One region of the Arthrobacter sp. BF1 genome, then DNA from elsewhere that is predicted to be linked to it. Evidence: riboswitches for the same ligand, from Rfam matches in the RefSeq annotation. Region 1 holds a riboswitch; the other holds the start of a gene.

Region 1 (4,620 bases):
CGCCGGGGTTGCAGGTTCGGCCCCTGAAGCACCGTATCGATACGTACGGTTACAGGCTGGACGAGCCCGCTGGCCGCAGTCTCCTGCCGGACAAGCTCGCCGCGGCCGGGATCCAGGGCGCTGACGTGGGGCGCCTGCAGCGAACGGGAGTTCTCGGCGGTGTCCGCCTGGAGGACGTGAGCGTTCCCCGGCCGGGCCAGAGCTTCGCGTTCGTGATGGACACGGCACCTTGCGCGGGTGCCGAGGACCTGGCGGACGGGGTTGATCTGTTGGTGGCCGAGTCGACGTTCAGTGACGATGACGGCGAGCTTGCCAGGCAGTACTCCCACCTCACCGCAGGGCAGGCGGGGGAGTTAGCGGCCAGCGCCGCCGTCGGCACGCTGATCCTTACTCACTTCTCTTCGCGGTACGGCGACGACGTGACGCAACTCGAGGACCAGGCACGGGGCCGCGCTCGCGGCTCAACAGTTATGGCAGTCAACGACCTGGACCGGATCGCCTTCCCGAAACGGCGGCGGCTGCCCTAGGCGGGGCCGGAAATGTTGTGTGCCCCTTGCAGGACGGCGTGCTTCGGAGCAGGATGTGAGCCTCACGCGAGGAGGCCTGCCATGGTCCGGCTTGGAAAGTTTGAACGGTACCTGATCGAGGAATTCTTCGATGATTACCGTGCCGGTGCTATGACGCAGCGGACCTTCACGCGGCGGGTCGCCTTCATCACGGGCAGCATGGCCGCCGCGTCGGCCGCGATGTTGCTGGTGGGCTGCACGCCGGAGGAAGTCCCGCGCAGCACCGACCCGATGCCCACGCCGGCGCCCTCAGCCTCGACGGCGGGCACGGGCGCCGCTGCGGGACCGGTACCGGGGGCGAAGAGCCCGCTGTCCGTCCCCGAGGGCGCCGCAGGATTGACGACGGCGACAGTCCGGTTCGCCGCCGGCGGCACTGACATCAGTGGTTGCCTCGCCCGGCCGGATTCAGGTGCAGCGGGCCCGGCAGTGCTGGTCTGCCACGAGAACCGCGGGCTGACACCGCACATCAAGGACGTGGCGCGCCGGTTCGCCAAAGCCGGTTATGCGGCGCTGGCCCTGGACCTGCTGAGCAGGGAAGGAGGCACCGCCAGCCTCGATCCGGACGCGATTTCCGGGGCACTGACCAGTGCCGGGCCAGCACGGCATGTTGCCGACTTCGCTGCGGCCTTTGACTACCTGCAGGGTCAGGACTTTGTGGAGTCCGGACGCATCGCCATGAACGGGTACTGTTTCGGCGGCGGCATCACCTGGCAGACGGCTACCGAGCTGCCCGGCCTGAAAGCCACCGCGGCGTTTTACGGGCCGGCCCCTGACCTGAACAAGGTGCCGGCCATCAAAGCTGCCGTACTAGGGGTGTACGCCGAGCTCGACAAGCGTATTACCGGCGCGATGCCGGCCCTCCGCGATGCCCTCGACGCCACCAGGGTGACGCATCAGCTCACTGTTTACCCGGGCGTGGACCACGCCTTCCACAATGACACCGGGGAGCGCTATAACCAGACCCAGGCGACTGCTGCCTGGAATGACATGCTGTCCTGGTTCGGGCAGCACGTGTGAGTATGCAGCAGCGGCCGACGACGGCGGGCGGCCGGGTGCCGCGCGCCGCCGTCCAACCGGCCGGGATCACGCTACGCGGACGAAGGATGCGCCCTGGAGCCAGCTGATGGAGTGGACCTCGGTCTTGAAACCGTCCACGCCTCCGCTGACAACCTGGCCGTTGCCGGCGAAGACGCCGACGTGTCCGGCGGTGATTACCAGGTCACCCGGGGCAGGTGTGCCAACAACGTTTCCGTACTGGAAGAACTGGCCGGGAGCCAGGTCTCCAACACTCTTGCCGACTGAGCGCAGTGCCTTCTCCACCATGGCGGTGCAGTCCTGCTGTACACCGAGCTGGGAGTAGGCGTTGGCCAGGATTGCGGAGCCTGCTGAGCCGGCCGGGGCCTGGGCCGGAGCCGAGGTTGACGCCAGCTTGATGCCGGTGTTGGTGGGAGCGGCCGGGGCCGCGACGGCCTTGGCTGCCGGTGCTGGTGCCGGAGCCGCTGCGGGTGCCGCAAAGGCCTGCCCGGCGGCGGGGAGCTGGATCTGGTCGCCCGGGTAGATGATCGACGTCAGCGACAGGCCATTGGCGGCCAGGACGTCGTTGAGTGCTACGCCGTTAGCCGCGGAGATCTGGCCGAGGGTGTCGCCGGAAACGACGGTGTGGACATTGGCTGCTGCCGCTGCAGGGGCCGGAGCCACGGCTGCGGCCGGTGCGCTGACCTGGCCCTGTGCAATGGCTGTTCCGGAATCGTCAGGTCCGTGGACGCCGGCGTGAGCCGGTGCGCTGACGCCGAAAAACAGTCCGGATGCGGCAGCGACTACAAGGGCCGGCCGTCCGATCATCAGGGCGCGGGACGTGGTGGTGGTGGCTGCACGGTGGCGTGCGGCAGTGTACTTCTTGGACATGGTTGATTGCCTCTCCCATGCCTGCGGGGTGAGCTGTCGGGTTCGGGTTGGAGAGACCCGGCCGGGATCGCCGTCGTTAGGGACGGGACGAATGCCGACTTAACCCCAAGGCCTCAATAGGCCGTGGAAACGTGGTTCCCCCGTCCCTGCCAGTTGCATTGCGTCTGGGGTCCCGGGTCAGTGGCAGGGCTCGGCATACTGACGGGAATGTCCCGGCTTTGAACCAGGGCACCTATCGACCATAACCGCCGCTTTTCCCGAATGTCACATTCCGATAACGGAATGTAGGGCCGGAATTCACCCAGCCAAGTCGTTGGATTTTTCATCCGTAAGCCACGACCATGCAGGTCACGGCCCGGCATCCGTATATGCCCGGTCAGGTCATCTAACTGATGGTTGTATCTCAAAATAAAGACGCCGGAAGGTCTTCAAAGCACCGATAATGGTTCGTGAGCCCCCATCCCGGTGCCGCGCCGGGACGGCACCAAGGGTGGTTCTGAAGGCGAGAGAGGGACGCCATGAGCGATGTTCTGAATCAGCTCTTTACGGCACTAAATGCCCATGACCTTGAAGCCGCCGCGGCGCTCTTCCACGAAAACTACCGAAGCGAACAGCCCGCGCATCCCGGGCGGGCCTTCACGGGCCGAGCGCAGATGCATGCCAACTGGGAGGCCATGTTCGCCGGAATCCCGGACTTCCGGTCGGAAGTGAGGCGCACTGTTGACGACGGAAACACCACCTGGGTCGAATGGACATGGACTGGCACCCGCACGGACGGCCAGCCGTTTCAGGTGCGCGGGGTGGCGCTGTTCGAAGTGGAAGACGGACTGATTACAGCCGGCCGGCTGTACCTGGAAGACGTCGAACGCGCGTGGATCGATATTGAACAGGCGGTCCAGTCGCTGTCCGGACGCCGGCCCCGCACTGCCGGCGGTTAACTCCCGGGCGGCGGTTTGCCCGGTAAGCTCACGAACTATGTCCCCGTTTGCACAAAAAGTGCGGCTGCCCGGTGTCGCGGCAGTACTCGCCCTGGCTGTGGCCGCATCGTTCTCCTTCCTGCCCGCGCACGCCGCCGACGAGGCGCCTCCCGGTGGGTTTCCTTCCTGGCAGGACGTGGAGAAGGCCAAGCAAAGTGAGGCCGGCACGGCCGCTGAAGTCACCAGAATCGGGGACCTGCTCGGTGGCCTGCAAACCCAGGCCGAGGCGCTGGGCAATGCCGCCGTAACCGCTGCTGCCGATTACGCTGTGGCACAGTCCGCACTTCAGGCGGCCAGCTCCCGGGTGGAGGCCCTGGCTGCGCAGGTGGCCCATGCCCAGGCGGAATCGAGCCGGCACAAGAAGGAGATCGGGGCCCTCGCCGTGCAGTCCTACAAGACCGGTGGCACAAACATGGGATTTTTCATGGCGCTGGACGCCTTGCAGACCAACAGCCTCCACGGCCTGGACATCGTCCGGATCGTCAGTGACAAGACGGCGTTACTGGTCCACAAGTCAGCGGAGTCGGAACAAATCTCGGCAGCGCTGGCCGAGCAGGAGCGTGCCGCAAAGACGGAGCGTGAACGGCTGGCCGGAATTGCCGAAGCAAAGCTTGGCTCAGCACAGGCAGCCCAGCGTGCGGTGTCGCAGCAGGTCGCGGAGCAACAGCAGCACAGCGATGAACTCACCGCCCAGCTCGCCTCACTCAAGGGAACCACCGCAGCAGTGGAAGGAGAATTCCGGCAAGGCCAGGCTGCCCTCGCTGCCTACGAGCTGTCGCAGGCCGCCAAAAGGGCGGCAGCGGAGGAGCAGGCACGCCGGCAGGCTGATGCCGCGGCCAAGGCTGCTGCCCAGGCCCCGGCGAACCCGGCACCCCCGAACCCGGCTCCCGGAGTTCCTGCTCCAGTACCTCCGGCGGAGAGTCCGACGCCGACTCCGCCGCCCGTCGTCGTCGTGCCTTCCATTCCCGGCGGCGCGGTAAATGATCCCGCCGGTGCGAGGAATTACGCCGCCGGGCGGCTGTCCGCCTTCGGCTGGGGCCCGGACCAGTTCCAGTGCCTGGCGCAGCTGTGGACGAAGGAATCCAACTGGCTGACCACGGCCACCAACCCGGACTCCGGCGCGTATGGAATCGCGCAGGCGCTGCCCGCCAGCAAGTACGCGAGCGCCGGCA
Region 2 (4,620 bases), 1.5 Mb from region 1:
AATGAGCGCATCAAAGTCGAAAGGGTCTGCATCCACGTGCCCAGCCTAAGCGTGCTGGAACCTGGCTGCGCCGGACGGAATTCAGGCCGCCCGTTCAGGCAGCAGGAAGGGATCCCAGGCCGGCGTCGGCTTCTCGAGTTCCTTGATCTGCCAGATGGTGCCGTGCGGCGGTTCAGGCACAAACCTCAGCTTCCAACCCATCTCAGCAGGCGTATGGTCGCCCTTGCTGTTGTTGCATCGAAGGCACGCGGCCACGAGGTTCTCCCAAGAGTCCGCGCCGCCACGCGATTTGGGCTGCACATGGTCGATGGTGTGGGCCCCCTTGCCGCAATAAGCACATCGATGGCCGTCCCGCCGCAGGACGCCGCGGCGGCTGACCGCGGTGCTCTGGTTATATCTCGGGCGGATGTAGCGGTTCAGGAGAATCACGGACGGGCGGCCCAGGATCTCCTGCGGCCCCACCACGGGGTCATCGCCCTCGGCAATTACACTGGCCTTGCCCGTAAGCACAAGCACCAGCGCCCGGCGGAAGGTGACTACCGCCAGCGGTTCATATCCAGCATTCAGAACGAGAGTGCGCATGCACTTACCTCTTTGTGGCCGCACCCGTCAGGGGCACGAGGGCCGGCTGCCCCCGGCATATCCGGGCTATGGATCGACACCACAAGAGTAAACAAAAAATACCCGGAAAAACTAATCGCCGGGTCCGGCCAATCTGACGTGTCGGGGCCGCCACCCGCCCGACCGGTCCCGGATTGGCAGCAGACAGCCAAGGACCCCCGCCATCAGGCGGAGGTCCTTTGAAAGTTCAAACAGTTACTAGGAGACGCGGATGAAAACCGGTCCCGAGCCAACGTTGGCGCTGAACACAACGGTCTGGTTGCCGTTGTAGCCGCCGTGCACGGCCTGGCCGTTGCCTGCATAGACCGCGATGTGGGCCATGCCTGCGCCGCCGTCCGCGTAGTAGATCAGGTCGCCGGGCTGTGCTTCTGCTGCACTCACGGTGCGGCCCAGGGAGAGGTAGCCTGCGGGCCAGTCGTGGAAGTTGATTCCCACGGCGGCGAGCGAGTTGGTCACCAGCATGGTGCAGTCCTGGTTGACACCCAGCTGGGCGTACGCTGCGGACAGAATGGCCTGGCCCTTTCCGCTGGCTGCGACCGGAGCGGCCGGTGCAGCGGGGGCGGAAGCGGCCACCTTGATGGTTGCCGCAGGCTGGGCTGCGGTTGCAGCCGGAGCGGCCGGCGCCTCAACAACGGGCTCGGGCTCTTCAACCGGAGCCGGCGTGGTGGTGACCGCCGGCTTCTCGTAGGAGATGGCAATGGTGGATTCAGCCGAAATAACGGCCGGTGCTGCCGTCCCAACCTCAAAGCTGGGGGCCGCTTCATGCTGAACGTTGGTGTCGGCGGCGTTGGCCGCGATACCGCTAGTCAGAACCAGGCCGGAAGCAGCGGCGATAACCGCGGCCTGACGGCCCATGCCGCCGGCGTTGTCGCCGACTGCCTTGGCAATGACAGCCAGCGAGTTGGTCTTGGTGACCTCGGCGCGGTGCCGTGCAACAGTTGCACGTGTAGTCATTAAATATTCTCTCTTTCGTGTTCCTCAGGACCGCGAAGGCAGCCCAAGGGCTTTGGACGCGCCGGCATCTTGGGGGTACGCCGGCACGCCCCGAACGGGGATTTAGCGAAGAGTTTCCAGGGAAGAAACGGGGAGGAAGTCCGGAGGACGGACTAGCCCGGGGTGAGGACTATCAGCCCAGGGTGAAGAACGAGGACGTGCCCGTTGCTGCAGCGGCGTGCAGCAGGGTGCCCTGTCCGGGGTTCAGCGCGCTGATCATCATGCCGTTGCCGACGTAGATGCCCACGTGGGCTCCACCGTTCTGCATGACCAGGTCACCGGGGGACGGGGTGGAGGTGGGCCGCATGGCAGTCCAGGCGTTCGTGCGGGGAATGCTGATGCCGGCCTGGGCGTAAACCCACTGGGTGAAGCCGGAGCAGTCCCAGCCATTGGGAGTGGTGCCGCCCCAGAGGTAGGGGTGGCCGATTCCGGTGTAGGCGATGGCTGCCAGGCCCGACGCTGCTGCGGAGGAAACACTGTCCGCAAGCTTGGCCGGGGCATCCTTGGTTGCGTCAGCAGCCCGGGTTGCCGTTTCCGCAGCCGTGGACTGTGCACGGACCCGCTCAATCACGGGCGCGGCGGTGGTCTTGACTACCGGGCGCTCGAAGGAAACGGTGGCCGTGGGTGCGGCGGTCACGGCAAGCGCAGCCTGCGCGGACCCGGACTCGGTGGATGCGGACACACCAGCGGTGGTGTCCGCGGCGTTGGCCGGAAGCCCCATGGTCAGGATGAGACCTGACGCGGCTGCGATGACAGCAGCCTGGCGACCTACGGTCCCGGCATTTGCACTAACGGCCTTGGACACGGAGCCCAAGGGGTTGGTGCGAACCGTTTGCGCACGGTGGCGCGCAGAATTATGGCGTGAAGACACGAAGGTAGCCTCTCCCAATGCCTGCGAGGTGAGCTGTCGGATTCGGATGGGAGTCACCCGGCCGCGCTGCTTCCTGGGAAGCTTTGCGACTTAACCCCAAGGCCTTCAGAATCGAAGACCAAAATTGGTTCCCCCGCCCCTGCCAGACGATGTCATGCGAACGGACCTTGAGCGGTGGCAGAGCTAGGCAATCCACTCAAGAACGTCAACTTCGGAAAAGTTGACGCGCTTTAGACGGTACAGGAGTTCAGAGCCAATGTCACATTCAGGTCACGGCATGTCACTGTGATTTGAGAGTTGGCCATCATTTGGACTCAGAGCCAGCCTGTGGGGTCAACAACTTCGCCGTTGACCTGAACCTCGAAGTGGAGGTGGCAGCCCGTGGAAGCGCCCGTGGTGCCGCTGAGGGCCACCACCTGGCCGCGGCTCACAGTCTGGCCAACCGAAACGGTGGCGGACGACAAGTGGTTGTACGTGGTTTCCAGGCCGTTGCCGTGATCCACTACAACGCGGTTGCCGCCGCCGTACTGGTGCCAGCCGACGAACGTCACGGTGCCGCTGGCTGCAGCCAGGACTGAGGTCCCGCACTGGGCCACGTAGTCCTGGCCCCGGTGGAAGTCACCGGTGCCGCCGGTGATGGGGCTGACCCGAAAGCCGAACGGTGAAGCGGTGACCAGCTGGGCGAGCGGCGCACCCAGGCTCCCTGCGGAGGCCGCACGGGTGATGGATCCTGCCGACTGTGCGCTCAACAGCTGCTTCAGCTTGCCGTCCGGGTCGCCCTGGGTAACAACAGCCGAGCGGCTGAAGTCAATCTGCGCGGCGGCTTCGGCGGAAATCTCAGGCTGCGGGGCGGCCGACACGGCCGAAACGGAGTGGCCAGGCTGCTGGTCCGCCATGACCGGGCCCGTCACCGGAACGGTCACGGTCAGGACCAGGCCCGTTGCAGCGAGGGCGATGCCGGCCTTCTGCCCAACGCCGCTGGCGGACGCGAATTCGGTGACCTGCCGGAACGCACCCCGGCGGCGGCGGCGCGCTTCGCGCTGCGGATCACGGGGCCTCTCCGCGGTGGAATCCTCAGCCGCGCGAGGCGCCAAAGCGGGGCCTGCCGCCCGGCGGCGGCCCCTGGAGTATTGCGTGGTCAAGAATGTTCCTCTCTGGATAGCCTGCGAAGTTAGCTGTCGGATTCGGGTCAGAGAGTTCATAGACCCGGTCCGCCGCTGCAAGCACTTGGCGCAGAACTATCCCGTGAGGATCCTTCGCTGGAAGAGGCTTGCTGCTGACGGACTTCACCCCAAGGCAGCCTTGCGACTGCCGGTTGTGGTTCCCCCGCCTCTGCCAGTTAGTGATTCGTGCACCCGATCCGCTGGCAGAGCTCGGCTCCAGATCAGGTAACGCTTTTATATCGACGCTTGGTTTTAAACTATAGGCGATCAAAACGGACAGTAACAATTCCGTTATATTTGCCATACGGCAGAAGGTGCGCTAACGCCGAAGTGGAACGGCAGCGCCATAGGCCCGCTTCACCGGGCTGCCTTCACCGGGCTGCCTTCACCGGGTTGCGGTGGGTGTCAGCTGACGGAGACGAAAACGTGGGCAGCAACTTCCGGGGGCAGCTCGAGCGCGCCCTCGATCCCCGGGACCCGTACGGAAATGTACTCACCCACGCGCTCCAGCGAGACCGCCGCGCCGGGCCTGATTCCACCCTCATCCAGCTGTACCAGCAACTCAGGTTCCACCTGGATGGGCTCGGCCAGTCTGCTGACCGTCACAGTCGACGCCGGCCCGTATCCGCGCATGGCCTCAACGAGATTAATCACACCAGCTTCGGGCACGGCTGCCGCCCCGCCGAGCGCTGCCAGACCGGGGATGGGGTTGCCGTAGGGCGACTTGGTGGGGTGGTCAAGGAGTTGGTAGATGCGCCGTTCAACCCGTTCGCTCATCACGTGCTCCCAGCGGCACGCTTCATCATGAACGTAAGCCCAGTCCAGGCCAATCACATCAGCCAGGAGCCGCTCCGCGAGCCGGTGTTTGCGCATCACCTCGGTGGCGCGTTTGCGGCCGGTCTCCGTGAGTTCCAAATGACGGTCCCCGGACACTACAACCAGTCCGTCACGTTCCATCCGGCCGACGGTCTG

Evidence for each region. A riboswitch is a leader RNA that binds a small molecule or an ion and turns the genes downstream of it on or off. The one in region 1 is predicted to bind cyclic di-AMP.
Region 2: it holds a riboswitch for cyclic di-AMP, as region 1 does, so the genes downstream of both, AC1MCD_RS03880 (C40 family peptidase) here and AC1MCD_RS10885 (LysM peptidoglycan-binding domain-containing protein) in region 1, are expected to answer to the same signal.

Annotation. Positions count from the first base shown of each region.
Region 1 covers NZ_CM155271.1:2,318,925-2,323,544, reverse strand. Annotated here, with positions in the region: gene AC1MCD_RS10895 (ribonuclease Z) at 1-527, shown strand, start outside; gene AC1MCD_RS10890 (dienelactone hydrolase family protein) at 609-1,583, shown strand; gene AC1MCD_RS10885 (LysM peptidoglycan-binding domain-containing protein) at 1,650-2,471, opposite strand; cyclic di-AMP (ydaO/yuaA leader) riboswitch at 2,475-2,639, opposite strand; gene AC1MCD_RS10880 (nuclear transport factor 2 family protein) at 2,990-3,409, shown strand; gene AC1MCD_RS10875 (coiled-coil domain-containing protein) at 3,447-4,620, shown strand, end outside.
Region 2 covers NZ_CM155271.1:805,747-810,366, reverse strand. Annotated here, with positions in the region: gene mobA (molybdenum cofactor guanylyltransferase) at 1-36, opposite strand, end outside; gene AC1MCD_RS03890 (HNH endonuclease) at 82-582, opposite strand; gene AC1MCD_RS03885 (NlpC/P60 family protein) at 820-1,575, opposite strand; gene AC1MCD_RS03880 (C40 family peptidase) at 1,748-2,419, opposite strand; cyclic di-AMP (ydaO/yuaA leader) riboswitch at 2,490-2,650, opposite strand; gene AC1MCD_RS03875 (M23 family metallopeptidase) at 2,800-3,627, opposite strand; cyclic di-AMP (ydaO/yuaA leader) riboswitch at 3,631-3,849, opposite strand; gene AC1MCD_RS03870 (iron-dependent transcriptional repressor DtxR) at 4,054-4,620, opposite strand, start outside.